DNA from 2 places in the Franconibacter daqui genome. Region 1 is predicted to be linked to the other one. Evidence: predicted binding sites of a transcription regulator. Region 1 holds the regulator's gene; the other holds the start of a gene.
The links. Region 1 encodes PhoB, which activates phosphate uptake and scavenging genes when phosphate is short. Its sites were predicted from a motif close to CTGTCATAAAACTGNCNNAT; they were not measured.

Region 1 (7,082 bases):
CCGATAATATAGGCCAGCAGCACGCTCGGCCCGGCCATTTTAATGGCGTCCGCAGAGCCATAAAAAAGCCCGGTGCCGATAGCGGAGCCGAGCGCCATAAAACGGATATGTCTGGTGCTCAACCCGCGTTTGAGCTTGTTGTTTTCCATCGTTCCAATACCACTTAACAAAATAAAAAACCACGGGGCGGGACCCCGTGGTTAAACATTAACCCATCGATTTAGTGGGCGGCGGAGGTAACCTGCCGTCCGGCTGCGCGGTCCCAGACTGCCGTGATGATAACCATCGCGACGGTCGGCAGCAGCCACGCCAGATTCTGGTCGCCCAGCGGCAGGTGTGCGGTCCAGCCGGGGAGTATACCGCTCAACGCCGACGCTTTCACGCCATCAATTAAACCAAACAGCAGGCTGATGAGCATCGCCGGGGCGATAACGCGGGCGGAGCGGTGCCACCACGGGCGGGTGAAGCTCAGCACCACCAGCACGATGCACGGCGGATAAATAGCCGTCAGCACCGGAATGGAGATCTGAATCAAATGGCTCAGGCCCAGGTTCGAGACCACCATGGAGAAACCGCCCAGAATAAAGACCAGCGTGCGGTAAGAGAGCGGCAGATACTGGGCGAAGAACTCCGCGCAAGCGCAGGTCAGACCCACCGCTGTCACCATGCAGGCGATGAAAATCAGCGCCGCCAGCAAGAAGCTGCCCGCCCCGCCGAAGGTGTGCTGAACATAAGCGTGCAGGATAGCCGCGCCGTTCGCAGACTGCTCCACCAGCGCAGAGCTGTCGGAGCCCAGACGGAACAGCGCCAGGTAGAGCAGCGTCAGGCCGATGCCCGCCATCAGGCCCGCCCAGATGGTGTAACGCGTCAGCAGGCGAGACTCGTTAACGCCGCGCGAGCGAGCGGCATTGACAATAACAATGCCGAACACCATCGCGCCCAGCGTATCCATGGTCAGATAGCCATTCACAAAGCCGTTGGAGAACGCCGCTTTCTGATAAGCGTCGGTCGCCACGCTGATATCGCCCGCCGGCCAGATAATCGCGGCCACGGCCAGCACAATCAGCGCCACAATTTTAAGCGGCGCAAGGAAGTTGCCGACGGTATCGAGGAGCTTGCCCGGGTAGAGGGACACCAGGATGACCAGCGCGAAGTAGATAAGGCTGTAGATGAACAGCGGCAGCGCGCCGTCGCCAGTCAGCGGGGCGATGCCCACTTCAAAAGAGACGGTGGCGGTGCGCGGCGTGGCGAACAGCGGGCCGACGGCCAGATAGGCGACGGTGGCGAGCAGAATGCCTGCGCCGCGGCCAATCGGGGTACTGAGGCTATCGATGCCGCCGCCTACGCGGGCGAGTGCCACCACGGTCAGCACCGGCAGGCCCACTGCGGTAATCAAAAAGCCCAGCGCGGCGGTCCAGACGTGTTCACCCGCCTGCAACCCCACCATGGGAGGGAAAATGATATTGCCCGCGCCAACGAATAACGCAAAGGTCATAAAGCCCAGTGCGATAATGTCGCGCGTTGTTAACTTGTGGGTCATAAGATTTACTGCCTGTGGATGTGGTGTTGAAATCGTTGAAATTATTACGTTCGCCGCATGACGAAACGCGGCCATTTCAGACAAAAGACAGCGGGATATGCTTCCCGATTGCGTTGGCGAAGAATTGTTTTTCGATTAACCACGCAAATTCAGTCGGTCTGCCAACGGCAGGGGCGCAATTTAAACGCTTATAACGTTTGAAGGCAATACGGGATCGCAAAACCAGACTATTATTCTGCATGGACCATCAGACATAGTGGGAAACGCTAAGATATAAAAATAGCACCACCTTTTCGTGCGAACAAAAAATAATCAACAGAGTAAGTGCGGCATAAGAAAACGTAATAGAAGAAAAAAAGGCCAGTCAGACTGGCCTTTGGCAAGCAGCGTTTACACCATGAAGGGAATTACTCGGCGAGCGCTTTCTCTTTGGCAATCAGCCGTTCGGGCAACAGAAAGGAAAAACGGGCGCCTTTGCCGGGCGCGCTGTCGATTTCAAGCCGCGCGTCGTGGTGGCTGATGGCGTGCTTGACTATCGCAAGCCCAAGGCCGCTGCCGCCCGTCTGGCGTGAACGGGCCTTATCCACGCGGTAGAAACGCTCCGTCAGACGCGGAATATGCTCCGCCGCAATGCCCGGCCCGTCATCCTCCACGCTAAACAGCGCGCCGTGCGGCGCACGCTGCCAGCGCACGGTAATATGCGTGCCTTCCGGCGTATGGTTCACGGCGTTATAGACCAGGTTAGACATCGCGCTGCGCAGCTGTTCTTCATTGCCCAGCACCTTAAGCGTGGCGTCAACATCAAAAGTCAGCGTATGGCGCTGCTGGCTGAGGGTTGCCGCCTCGCGCTCCACCACGCGCAGCATCATCGGCACGTCGACTTTTTCATTCAACTGCAGCGCGGGCGACGCTTCAATTTTCGACAGCGTCAGCAGCTGTTTCACCAGCCCTTCCATACGGGACGTTTGCTCGCGCATGGTATGCAGCGCTTTGTCCCGCAGCGGCCCTTCCAGCGTCTGCTCCTGCATCATCTCCAGGTAGCCCTGCAATACCGTCAACGGCGTACGCAATTCATGGCTGACGTTAGCGAAGAAGTTACGCCGCGCGCCTTCGAGCTGGTGCATCTGCGTCACGTCGCGCGCCACCATCAGCCACTGCTGTTCGCTGTAGGGCATAACGCGAAACTCAAGATGACGGCCGTTGTTCAGCACCAGATTAAGCGGGCGGGTGAAGTTTTTTTCGCGCAGGTAGCGGGTGAACTCCGGGTAGCGCAGCAGGTTGAGGATATTCTGGCCGTTGTCGTCCGGCCAGCGCAGGTTAAGGAGCTGCTGCGCCAGACCGTTGCACCAGAAGATAGTGCCCTCTTCAGTGGTCAGGATCACCGCATCGGGCAGCGATTCGGCGCCGCTGCGAAAGCGCTTGATAAGATTGCCAAGCTCCCGGCGGCGCTTTTTATTGCGCAACTGCATCTGGTGCAGCCCGTACAGCAGCGGCTCCCAGCTTCCTCTTCCCGGCGGCGGCGTCATGCTGCGATCGACCCATAACCACCAGGAGAGACGCAGCAGGTTCCAGTAATGCCAGATAAGCAGCCCGGTCACCGCCGCCAGTAAAAACCAAGCCAGATAGCCGAAAAACGCCCCGAGGATCAGCGCCGGGAGACAACACAACACCAGCTCCAGAGCCAGCCTTTTCCATGACAGCCGTTCGAGCACGGTCACACTCCAGGTTATGAGTTAAAAACGGGTTGAGAAACGATACCCCGTACCGCGCACCGTCTGCACCATTCTGTCATGCCCGCTGTGCTCCAGCGCCTTGCGCAGGCGGCGGATATGCACATCCACCGTACGATCTTCGACATACACATTGGTACCCCAGACATGGTTCAGCAGTTGCTCACGGCTGTAAACACGCTCCGGGTGCGTCATAAAGAAGTGTAAAAGCTTAAATTCGGTCGGCCCCATGTCCAGCGGATTTTCGCCGGTCATGACGCGGTGAGAGGTCGGGTCCAGGCTCAGGCCCTGCATCTCGATAACCTCTTCCACCGCCATAGGCGAGATGCGGCGCATAACGGCTTTGATGCGCGCCACCAGCTCTTTTGGCGAGAACGGCTTGGTGATGTAATCGTCCGCGCCGGTCTCCAGCCCGCGTACGCGGTCCTCTTCTTCACCGCGCGCGGTCAGCATCATCACCGGGATATCGCGGGTCATCGCTTCGCGCTTGAGGTGCTTAATAAACTGAATGCCCGAACCGCCGGGCAGCATCCAGTCGAGCAGGACCAGATCGGGCCAGGGTTCGTTGAGCTGGTTTACCGCACTGTCATAATCTTCAGCTTCAACGGGCTGGAAGCCGTTTTGCTCGAGCACAAAACAGACCATTTCACGAATCGGTGCTTCATCTTCTACGACCAGAATACGTCTCGCCATAATTAGCCCTGTAATATAAAGTCAACATTATCCAATGCGGCGCCATTATGCGTCAGATTTATGACAGATTTATGAAAAGATGACCGTCTGATGACTCCCTCAGCGGCATTTATGACACCCGTCCGGCAAGCCGTTCAGGACACCAGCCCGCCTGCTTGTTTATAATCACCCTCTTGCTTTTTCGCCACAGGGAAATCTATGCGCATCCTCCACACTTCCGACTGGCATCTTGGTCAGAATTTTTATACCAAAAGCCGCGCCGCCGAGCATCAGGCCTTTCTCGACTGGCTGCTGGAGGCCGCGGTGGAACATCAGGCAGACGCCATCATCGTGGCGGGGGATATTTTCGACACCGGCTCGCCGCCAAGCTACGCGCGCGAGCTTTATAACCGCTTCGTGGTGAAGCTGCAGGCCACGCAGTGTCAGCTAATTGTGCTGGCGGGCAACCATGACTCGGTGGCGACGTTAAATGAATCCCGCGAGCTGCTCGCCTGCCTGAACACCCGCGTTATCGCCAGCGCCCAGCAGGATCCGGCAAGCCAGGCGATTATCCTTAACCGTCGCGACGGCGCGCCCGGCGCGGTGCTCTGCCCTATTCCGTTTCTGCGCCCGCGCGATATCCTGCGCAGCCGCGGCGGCCAGTCCGGCAGTGAAAAACAGCAGCAGTTGCTGGAGGCTATCACGCAGCATTACGAACAGTGCTACAACGCCGCCTGCGCCCTGCGCGGCGAACAAGCGCTGCCCATCATCGCCACCGGCCACCTCACCACGGTGGGCGTGACCAAAAGCGACGCGGTACGCGATATCTACATCGGCACGCTGGACGCTTTTCCCGCTCACCTCTTCCCGGCGGCGGATTACATCGCGCTCGGCCACATTCACCGCGCCCAGAAGGTGGCGGCAAGCGACCATATTCGCTACAGCGGCTCGCCCATCGCCCTGAGCTTTGATGAAACAGGTAAAGAAAAAAGCGTCTTTCTGGTGGAGTTCACGCAGGGCAAGCTGCGCGACGTGACCGCGCTGCCGGTGCCGGTAAGCCAGCCGCTCGCGGTGGTAAAAGGCACGCTTGAGGAGATTGCCCAGGCGCTGAACCAGTGGCGCGACGCGCCCGCCGGGCCGAAAGTGTGGCTTGATATTGAAATCGCTACCGAACAGTTCCTGCACGACATGCAGCGCCAGATAACCCAGCTCACCGAAAACCTGCCGGTGGAAGTGGTGCTGCTGCGCCGCAGCCGCGAGCTGCGCGAGAAAAACCTCGGTACGCTGCAAACCGAAACGCTGAGCGAGCTGGGCGTTGAGGAGGTTTTTGAGCGCCGTTTGCAGCAGGAACAGCTGGAAGAAGAGGAAGCGCGGCGGCTGCGCACCCTCTTCGCGCAAACGCTGGAAAGCCTGCATCAGGAGGAAGAGGCGTGAAAATACTCAGCCTGCGGTTAAAAAACCTCAACTCGCTTAAGGGCGAATGGAAAATCGACTTTACCGCCGAACCCTTCGCCAGCAACGGCCTGTTCGCCATCACCGGCCCGACCGGCGCGGGGAAAACCACGCTGCTGGATGCCATTTGCCTTGCGCTTTATCACCAGACGCCGCGCCTGAACACTATTTCACAGACGCAAAACGACCTGATGACCCGCGATACCGCCGAGTGCCTGGCGGAGGTGGAGTTTGAAGTAAAAGGGGTGGCCTACCGCGCTTTCTGGAGCCAGTACCGCGCCCGCAACCAGCCGGACGGCAAGCTCCAGGCGCCGCGCGTGGAGCTGGCGCGCTGCGATTCGGGCAAAATCCTCGCCGACAAAGTAAAAGACAAGCTCGATCGCATCGCCACCCTGACTGGCCTCGACTACGACCGTTTCACCCGCTCGATGATGCTCTCCCAGGGGCAGTTCGCCGCCTTTCTGAATGCCGACGCCAAAGACCGCGCCGAACTGCTGGAAGAGCTGACCGGCACCGAGATTTATGGTCAGGTTTCCGCCCGCGTGTTTGAACAGCATAAGCTCGCCAAAGCGGAGCTGGAAAAACGGGAAGCGCAGGCCCAGGGAGTGAAATTGCTGAGCGATGAAGAGCAACAACAGTTGCGCTCAGGTTTGCAGGCGCTTACTGATGAAGAAAATGCGCTGCTGTCTCGCCAGCAGCAGACGCAGCGCCAGTACGAATGGCTCACGCACGCCGCGAAGCTTGAGCAGGCGCAGGTGGCGGCCCGCAGCGGTGTGGAAAACGCCGCGCGCGCGTTACAGGCTGCCGCGCCGGATCTTGCAAAGCTTGAAGCCGCTCTGCCCGCGGAAAAACTGCGGCCTTACTGGCAACGCTTGCAGGAACAGGAAGCGGCGCACGCCGAAACCCAACGGCAGTACGAAGAAGTAAGCGTTCGCTTACAAACTGCCCGAACCCGACGTCAACAAATCCGCCAGGTGGCCGCCGACGAGCTTGCGCGCTGCGATGACGGGCTGCGCCAGCTTGCCGCATGGCTTACTGAACATGAACGCTTTCGCCAGTGGAGCAGCGAGCTGGCGGGCTGGCGGGCCGCCTTCAGCCAGCAAAAGCGCGACCAGCAGCAGGCGCAGACGCTGCGCGAAAGTCTCGCGGCGATTGAGCAAAAACGCGCAGCGCTGGCTCCGGTCAGCCTGACGCTCTCCCCCGATGAGATTGCCGAACAGCTCGCCGCCAGCACCCGCCTGCGCGCCACGCGGGAAAAGCTCTCCGTCCTGCACGCCCAGTTCGCCCCGCTGGCGCAGCGCAAAACCCGCCAGGCGCAAAGGCAGGCCGCGCTTGAGCAGGAGCTACAACAGCTGGAAACACAGCTTGCCGATAAGCGCCAGCGCTACAAAGCCAAACAGGAAGAGGTGGCGCAGGCGAAAAAAGTCTGCGAGCTGGAGAGCGCCATCGCAAGCCTTGTGGAGGAGCGCAACCGCCTGCAGCCCGGCAGTCCCTGCCCGCTCTGCGGCGCGACGGAACACCCGGCCGTGGAACACTACCAGGCGCTGAAGCCCGATCTCAATAAACAGCGGCTGGCGTTGCTTGAGCAGGAAAAAGATGAGTTGGGTAAAGAAGGCGCCACCCTTCGCGGCCAGCAAGAAAGTCTGTTAAAGCAGAAGCAGCAACTGGAAAGCGAAGCGGCAAGCCTT
Region 2 (7,082 bases), on a different contig from region 1:
GCACCGTGCCGCGGTCTTCTACCGTGTCGCGGCAACAGGCAAAATGCAGCAGGTTAAAGCCATGCTGTTCTTTAAGCTCGGCAAAGCGCGCAATCAGTTTTTCCTGCAGACTGTTGAACTGATCGCTGCCAGCAGGGAGCTTGCCGGCATTGAGCTGATCTTCAAGCCAGATCCACTGAAAAAAAGCGGCTTCATACAAGGAAGTCGGCGTATCGGCGTTATTTTCCAGAAGCTTTGGGTCACCCACGCCGTCCCAGGCGAGATCGAGACGCGAATAGAGCGAAGGCTGCTGCGTGCGCCATGACTGGCGAACAAATTCCCAGGTATGTTTCGGAATGCGAAATTTGGCCATCAGCGTATCGCTGGCGACCACTTTTTCCACCACCTGCAAACACATCTGATGCAGCTCTTCGGTAACCGCTTCAAGGCGTTCAACCTGCGCCAGCGTCAGTTTGTAATAAGCCTCTTCACACCAGTACGGCTCGCCGTACATGGTGTGAAAGTTGAAACCGTATTCGGTCGCTTTATCGCGCCAGTCCGGGCGCTCGCTGATAGCAATTCTTTCCATTGCGTTTAACCACCCATTGAACGGGAGCCGGTGCCCATCGCGCTGCGCTGCATGGCGCTTTGTTTCGCCACGGTTTCGCCAAATCCGCCACGGGTTATGGTGGTTGTGGTAGCCGGTTTCGGCGTCATTGCGGTTTTAGGCACCGTTGCGGTACGGCCCGGCTGCGCGGCGCCGTAGCTCTTGCCGCTGGCGTCAGTATACTGGCCGTAAGCAGGGCTTGCCGGGTTGCGCGAACTGAAGAGCGGCTGTTGCGCGAAGCCCATGCCGCCGCCCATCAGACGGCCCATCATGTAGCCTGCCATCAGCGGCATCCAGAAGCTGCCGCTGCTTTGCGCCTGCGCCTGGTTTTCCGTCGAGCCGCTGCCCGCGACGCCTGCCTGAGCGGGCGCCTGCTGGCACTGGCCTTCGCCAAACTCCGCCACGCAATCTTCGCGGGTAGCGTACTTCGGCGCGGTGCGTTCGGCTTCCTTCAGCGCATTGTTGTAGGCGGCGGTACACTCGGCGCTTTTGCCTGGGTTCGCCTGCGAGCAATCATCCGCGTTTTGAAACATCTGCACGGTTTCATCGCTTTTCTCGCAACCGGCAAGCATGAAGACCGCCGTGACCGCGAAGGCCACAGGGGTGAGGTGACGCGCGTTCCAGCTTTTGCGGAACGTGGCGTGATTAATCTGTTTTGTCCGTTTCATTACTTTCTTCCTGGCCCCAAAGATATTGCACAGTTATGGTGCTCAGGATAGTGGATGAGTGGTTGAAATTAAAGCAGAGGGCCGCAAGGGCAGGGGATCTTTACGTTGCCTTACGTAAAGGCGTGATGCGCCAGCGCGCATCACGCCTGAAGCGCGATTACTGACGGAACGGGTTCGCGCCAGAGCGGCGGGATTGCGCGGCTGGCTGTACCGAAGCGGCAGGCTGCGCTGCCGGCATCGTGGCATCGTTACCGGCGGCGTTAGCGTTAGCCGTGAAGCTATCTACGGCCGCGTCCTGTTGCGGATTCTCCGGCGCTACGCTTTCCGGCGACGTCGGGATTGGCTTGCCAAGCGTCGTGTTCAGCGCAACCAGATCCTGCTCGTTCAGCGTACCGAGCGCAGCTTTAATATTAAGCTGGTTAATCAGGTAGTTATAGCGCGCGCTGGAAAGCTGCTGTTTCGCGTTATAGAGCGTGGTGGTGGCATCCAGCACGTCGACGATGGTACGCGTACCCACGGCGTAACCCGCTTCAGAGGCGTCCAGAGAACTTTGCGCGGACACCACGGCCTGCTCGTAAGCTTTAATGCTGCTGATGGAGGCGTTGACGTTGTTCCAGGAGGAACGCACGGTCTGAATTACGCTGCGGTGCGCGCTTTCTAACTGCTCGCTGGCGCTCACGAAGTTGTACTGCGCTTGTTTGACCTGCGAGGTGACCGAGCCGCCGCTGTAGATAGGCAGATTGAAGCTCAGGCCGACGGAGTTCTGACCGATATTGCGATCGGCATAACTTGAGCTGCTGAGGCTATTGCCGCGTGTCGCGCTGCCGCTGTAAGAGGTGTCGGAAATGCTGCTGGAGGCGGTTAAGCCCAGCGTCGGCAGGTGGCCAGATTCCGCATAGCGGATCTGTTCACGCGCCAGATCCTGGCTCAGACGCGCCTGCAGCAGGGACAGGTTGCGGTTTTCCGCTTCCTTCAGCAGCGCATTGACGTTGTCCGGCTTGTTGGTTTTAAAGCTGTCGATGTTCAGCGAAGCGAGCTGCGGATAGTAGTTGCCGCTCACCTGGCGCAGCTGTTCTACTGCGTTATCAAGGTTGTTGCGCGCGGTGACTTCGTTCGCCAGCACGGTGTCGTACTGCGAGCGGGCGTTCTGCACGTCGGTGATGGCCACCAGGCCTACGTTAAAGCGCTGGGTGGTCTGATCCAACTGGCGGTAGACCGCCTGTTTTTGCGCTTCCGTGTAAGAAAGGGCGTCAATGGCGCTCAGTACGTTAAAATAGGCGGTAGCGGTATTGAGGATCAGCGTCTGCTGGTCCGTCTGATAAGTGACGTCCTGAACGCCGGCGGTTTTTTCCTGCAGCGTCAGCGCGCGCCATCTCGACATATCGAAAATGGTCTGGGTCAGCTGCAATGAGCCGCTGGTGACGTTGGAGTCAATGCCGTCGTTGTCGCGAAAACCGTTATTGTAGGTGTAATCGGCGCCCAGACCTAACTGCGGCAGCAAAGGGCTGCGTGCTTCGTTAATTTTTTCGAATGCGGCGTCACGGTTAGCAGCGGATCGACGTAAATCCGGGTTACTTAATCGTGCCTGCTGATAAACCTGTAACAGGTTTTCTGCCTGGCTCATGGCGCTGAAACCCGTCAGGCTCAGACCGATAAGGATGGGGAGCAGTTTCTTCATTTGCATTCCTTGTTGTGAAGCAAAAATATTGTTAGCGCTGACAGAAGTCGAAAAATGATCGCCGATTCTAACAGAGTCAGCCCGCCGTGCGGCTTGGCGTAACGTGCCTTCTGCCTTTAAATTTCATCAATCTATCACATACCCGCACAGGCAGCAGGTAAACTGGCTTGAAATTACCAGATTCGCCACTATAAAGGAGTGGAAAACGTCATGAGTAAACCCACCAAATCAGCCGTTACGTTCGCCAAAAACGATGTAGAAATTATTGCACGAGAAACGCTCTATCGCGGCTTTTTTTCACTTGATCTTTACCGCTTCCGTCATCGCCTTTTCAACGGCGAAATGAGTGGCGAAATTAAGCGTGAAATTTTTGAGCGCGGCCATGCCGCAGTCCTGCTACCCTTTGACCCGGTGCGTGACGAGGTGGTGTTGATCGAACAGATCCGCATCGCCGCGTATGATACGAGCGAAACACCGTGGCTGCTGGAGCTGGTGGCTGGCATGATAGAGCCTGGCGAAAGCGTCGAAGAGGTAGCCCGCCGCGAAGCGGTGGAAGAGGCGGGGCTCTCCGTCGGCCGGGTGAAAAAGTTCATGAGTTATCTGGCAAGCCCCGGGGGCACCAGCGAGCGCCTTTCCTTACTGGTAGGCGAAGTGGACGCCACGACCGCGAAAGGGATTCACGGTCTGGCTGATGAAAACGAAGATATTCGGGTTCATGTGGTAAGTCGGGAGCAGGCATACCTTTGGGTTGAAGAGGGGAAAATCGATAACGCAGCCTCGGTCATCGCTTTGCAATGGCTGCAATTACATCATGAAGCATTGAGACAAGAGTGGAACACCTGAAAATGAAGCGCTATACGCCTGACTTTCCTGAAATGATGCGCCTGTGCGAAACCAACTTCGCTCAGCTGCGCCGCCTGCTGCCTCGCAACGACGCGGTGGGCGAAACCGTGAGCTATCAGGTCAATAGCGCGCAATACCGATTAACTATCCTGGAATCTACCCGTTACACTACGCTCGTGGAAATCGAGCAAACGGCCCCGAAGGTAAGCTACTGGAGCCTGCCTTCCATGTCCGTGCGTCTTTATCATGACGCCATGGTGGCGGAAGTGTGTTCAAGCCAGCAGATATTTCGTTTTAAAGCGCGTTATGATTATCCGAATAAAAAGTTGCATCAGCGCGATGAAAAGCATCAAATTAACCAGTTTCTTGCTGACTGGTTGCGCTATTGTTTAGCGCATGGAGCGATGGCGATTCCGGTTTGTTAGCGTCGTGAAACCTAAGGACACCATTTGGAAAGCCTGTTAAACCTTCCTGTTGCTGGTGGGGCCAGCGTCAGGATCTTGCAAATAACCGATACCCACCTGTTCGCCGGAAAAGACGAAACGCTGCTCGGCATAAAAACCTGGGAGAGCTATCAGGCGGTACTGGCGGCTATCCATGAACAGCAGCGTCAATGCGACCTTATCGTCGCGACCGGCGACCTGGCGCAGGATCATTCGCCCGAGGCCTATCAGCATTTCGCTTCAGGCATCTCGTCGATTTCTGCGCCCTGCGTCTGGCTGCCCGGCAACCACGACTTTCAGCCCGCCATGTATAGCGCGCTGCAGGAAGCGGGGATTTCTCCGGCAAAGCGGGTAATGGTGGGCGAGCAGTGGCAGATAGTGCTGCTCGATACTCAGGTGTTCGGCGTCCCTCATGGTGAACTTAGCGAGTATCAACTGGAATGGCTGGAGCGTAAGCTTGGCGAATGCCCCGAGCGCCATACGCTGCTGCTGTTGCATCATCATCCCTTACCCGCAGGCTGCAGCTGGCTCGATCAGCATAGCCTGCGCAATGCGGCTGCGCTTGATGACGTGCTGAGCCGTTTTCCGCGGGTGAAAAACCTGCTGTGCGGCCATATTCACCAGGAGCTGGATCTCGACTGGAACGGTCGCCGTATTTTAGCCACGCCGTCTACCTGCGTGCAGTTTAAGCCCCATTGCGCTAATTTTACGCTTGATACTATCGCGCCCGGTTGGCGCTGGCTGGAACTGCATCCGGACGGCACGCTGACGACGGAAGTCTGCCGTCTGGCAGGCGCGCAGTTTCGCCCCGATATCGCTTCCGAAGGCTACTGATGCCGACGCTTCTCTATTTGCACGGCTTTAACAGCTCGCCGCGCTCCGCCAAGGCCACCAGTCTGCAAGGCTGGCTTAAGCAAACGCACCCGGAGATCGAGATGATTGTGCCGCAGCTGCCCGCCTACCCGGCAGAAGCGGCGGAGCTGCTTGAGTCGCTGGTCATGGAGCATGGCGGGGATGAGCTTGGCGTTGTCGGTTCTTCTCTTGGCGGTTATTACGCCACCTGGCTTTCGCAATGTTTTATGCTGCCTGCTGTCGTGGTGAATCCGGCGGTGCGTCCTTACGAATTGCTGATAGATTTTCTGGGCGCCAATGAGAACCCCTACACCGGGCAGCAATATGTGCTAGAGTCTCGCCATATTTACGATCTTAAAGTCATGCAGATAGACCCGCTGGAAGCGCCGGATCTTATCTGGTTGCTACAGCAAACAGGCGACGAAGTGCTGGATTATCGCCAGGCGGTGGCCTATTACGCCTCCTGCCGTCAGACTGTGGAGACCGGCGGTAACCACGCTTTTGTAGGCTTCGAAGATTATTTCACCCAGATTATCGATTTTCTCGGGCTGCGCTAAGCCTGAAAGATCGGTACCGTTTTGTTATCTGACGATTAAATCATGACGCAATCCTATAATGCCGATGCCATCGAGGTACTCACCGGGCTTGAGCCGGTTCGCCGCCGTCCGGGGATGTACACCGATACCACCCGTCCCAACCATCTGGGTCAGGAAGTAATTGATAACAGCGTGGATGAAGCGCTGGCGGGACACGCGAAGCGCGTGGACGTTATCCTGCACGCTGACCAGTCGCTCGAGGTGATCGACGACGGGCGCGGCATGCCGGTGGATATCCACCCCGAAGAGGGCGTTCCTGCCGTTGAGCTGATCCTCTGCCGTCTGCACGCCGGCGGTAAATTCTCTAACAAGAACTACCAGTTCTCCGGCGGCCTGCACGGCGTTGGGATCTCGGTGGTAAACGCCCTCTCCACGCGGGTTGAAGTTAACGTGCGCCGCGACGGCCAGATTTACAACATCGCTTTCGCCAATGGCGAAAAGGTTAAAGAGCTGAGCGTGGTCGGCACCTGCGGCAAGCGCAACACCGGCACCAGCGTCCATTTCTGGCCGGATGAAAAATTCTTCGACAGCCCGCGCTTTTCCGTTTCGCGCCTCACGCATTTGCTGAAAGCGAAGGCGGTGCTCTGCCCGGGCGTAGAAATCACTTTTAAAGACGAAGTGAATAAGACGGAGCAGCGCTGGTGTTATCAGGATGGCCTGAACGACTACCTCACCGAGGCGGTAAATGGCCTGATTACGCTGCCGGAAAAACCGTTTATCGGTAATTTCTCGGGCGATACTGAGGCGGTGGACTGGGCGCTGCTCTGGCTGCCGGAAGGCGGCGAACTGCTGACGGAAAGCTACGTTAACCTTATTCCTACCATGCAGGGCGGCACGCATGTGAACGGCCTGCGCCAGGGGTTGCTGGACGCGATGCGCGAGTTTTGCGAATACCGCAATATCCTCCCGCGCGGCGTGAAGCTTTCCGCTGAGGATATTTGGGAGCGCTGCGCCTATGTGCTTTCGGTGAAAATGCAGGATCCGCAGTTCGCCGGGCAGACCAAAGAGCGCCTCTCGTCGCGCCAGTGCGCGGCGTTTGTCTCAGGCGTGGTGAAAGACGCTTTCTCGCTGTGGCTGAACCAGAACGTTCAGGCGGCGGAGATGCTGGCGGAGATGGCTATCTCCAGCGCCCAGCGCCGCATGCGCGCCGCCAAAAAAGTGGTGCGTAAAAAGCTCACCAGCGGCCCGGCGCTGCCTGGCAAGCTTGCGGACTGTACCGCGCAGGATCTGGCGCGCACCGAGCTCTTCCTGGTGGAAGGGGACTCGGCAGGCGGCTCCGCCAAGCAGGCGCGCGACCGCGAATATCAGGCGATCATGCCCCTTAAGGGCAAGATCCTGAACACCTGGGAAGTCTCTTCCGATGAGGTGCTGGCGTCGCAGGAGGTGCATGATATCTCTGTGGCTATCGGCATCGAT

Region 2: nudF (ADP-ribose diphosphatase) is a predicted target of PhoB. The motif match lies at 3,053-3,072, and genes of this name have one in related genera.

What each region holds. Positions count from the first base shown of each region.
Region 1 covers NZ_BMKJ01000001.1:180,154-187,235, reverse strand. Annotated here, with positions in the region: gene proY (proline-specific permease ProY) at 1-149, opposite strand, end outside; gene brnQ (branched-chain amino acid transporter carrier protein BrnQ) at 221-1,540, opposite strand; gene phoR (phosphate regulon sensor histidine kinase PhoR) at 1,948-3,252, opposite strand; gene phoB (phosphate response regulator transcription factor PhoB) at 3,274-3,963, opposite strand; gene sbcD (exonuclease subunit SbcD) at 4,162-5,376, shown strand; gene sbcC (exonuclease subunit SbcC) at 5,373-7,082, shown strand, end outside.
Region 2 covers NZ_BMKJ01000002.1:350,232-357,313, forward strand. Annotated here, with positions in the region: gene IEX01_RS10950 (glutathionylspermidine synthase family protein) at 1-568, opposite strand, end outside; gene IEX01_RS10955 (DUF1190 family protein) at 574-1,254, opposite strand; gene tolC (outer membrane channel protein TolC) at 1,412-2,932, opposite strand; gene nudF (ADP-ribose diphosphatase) at 3,143-3,775, shown strand; gene IEX01_RS10970 (DUF1249 family protein) at 3,778-4,200, shown strand; gene cpdA (3',5'-cyclic-AMP phosphodiesterase) at 4,225-5,052, shown strand; gene yqiA (esterase YqiA) at 5,052-5,627, shown strand; gene parE (DNA topoisomerase IV subunit B) at 5,670-7,082, shown strand, end outside.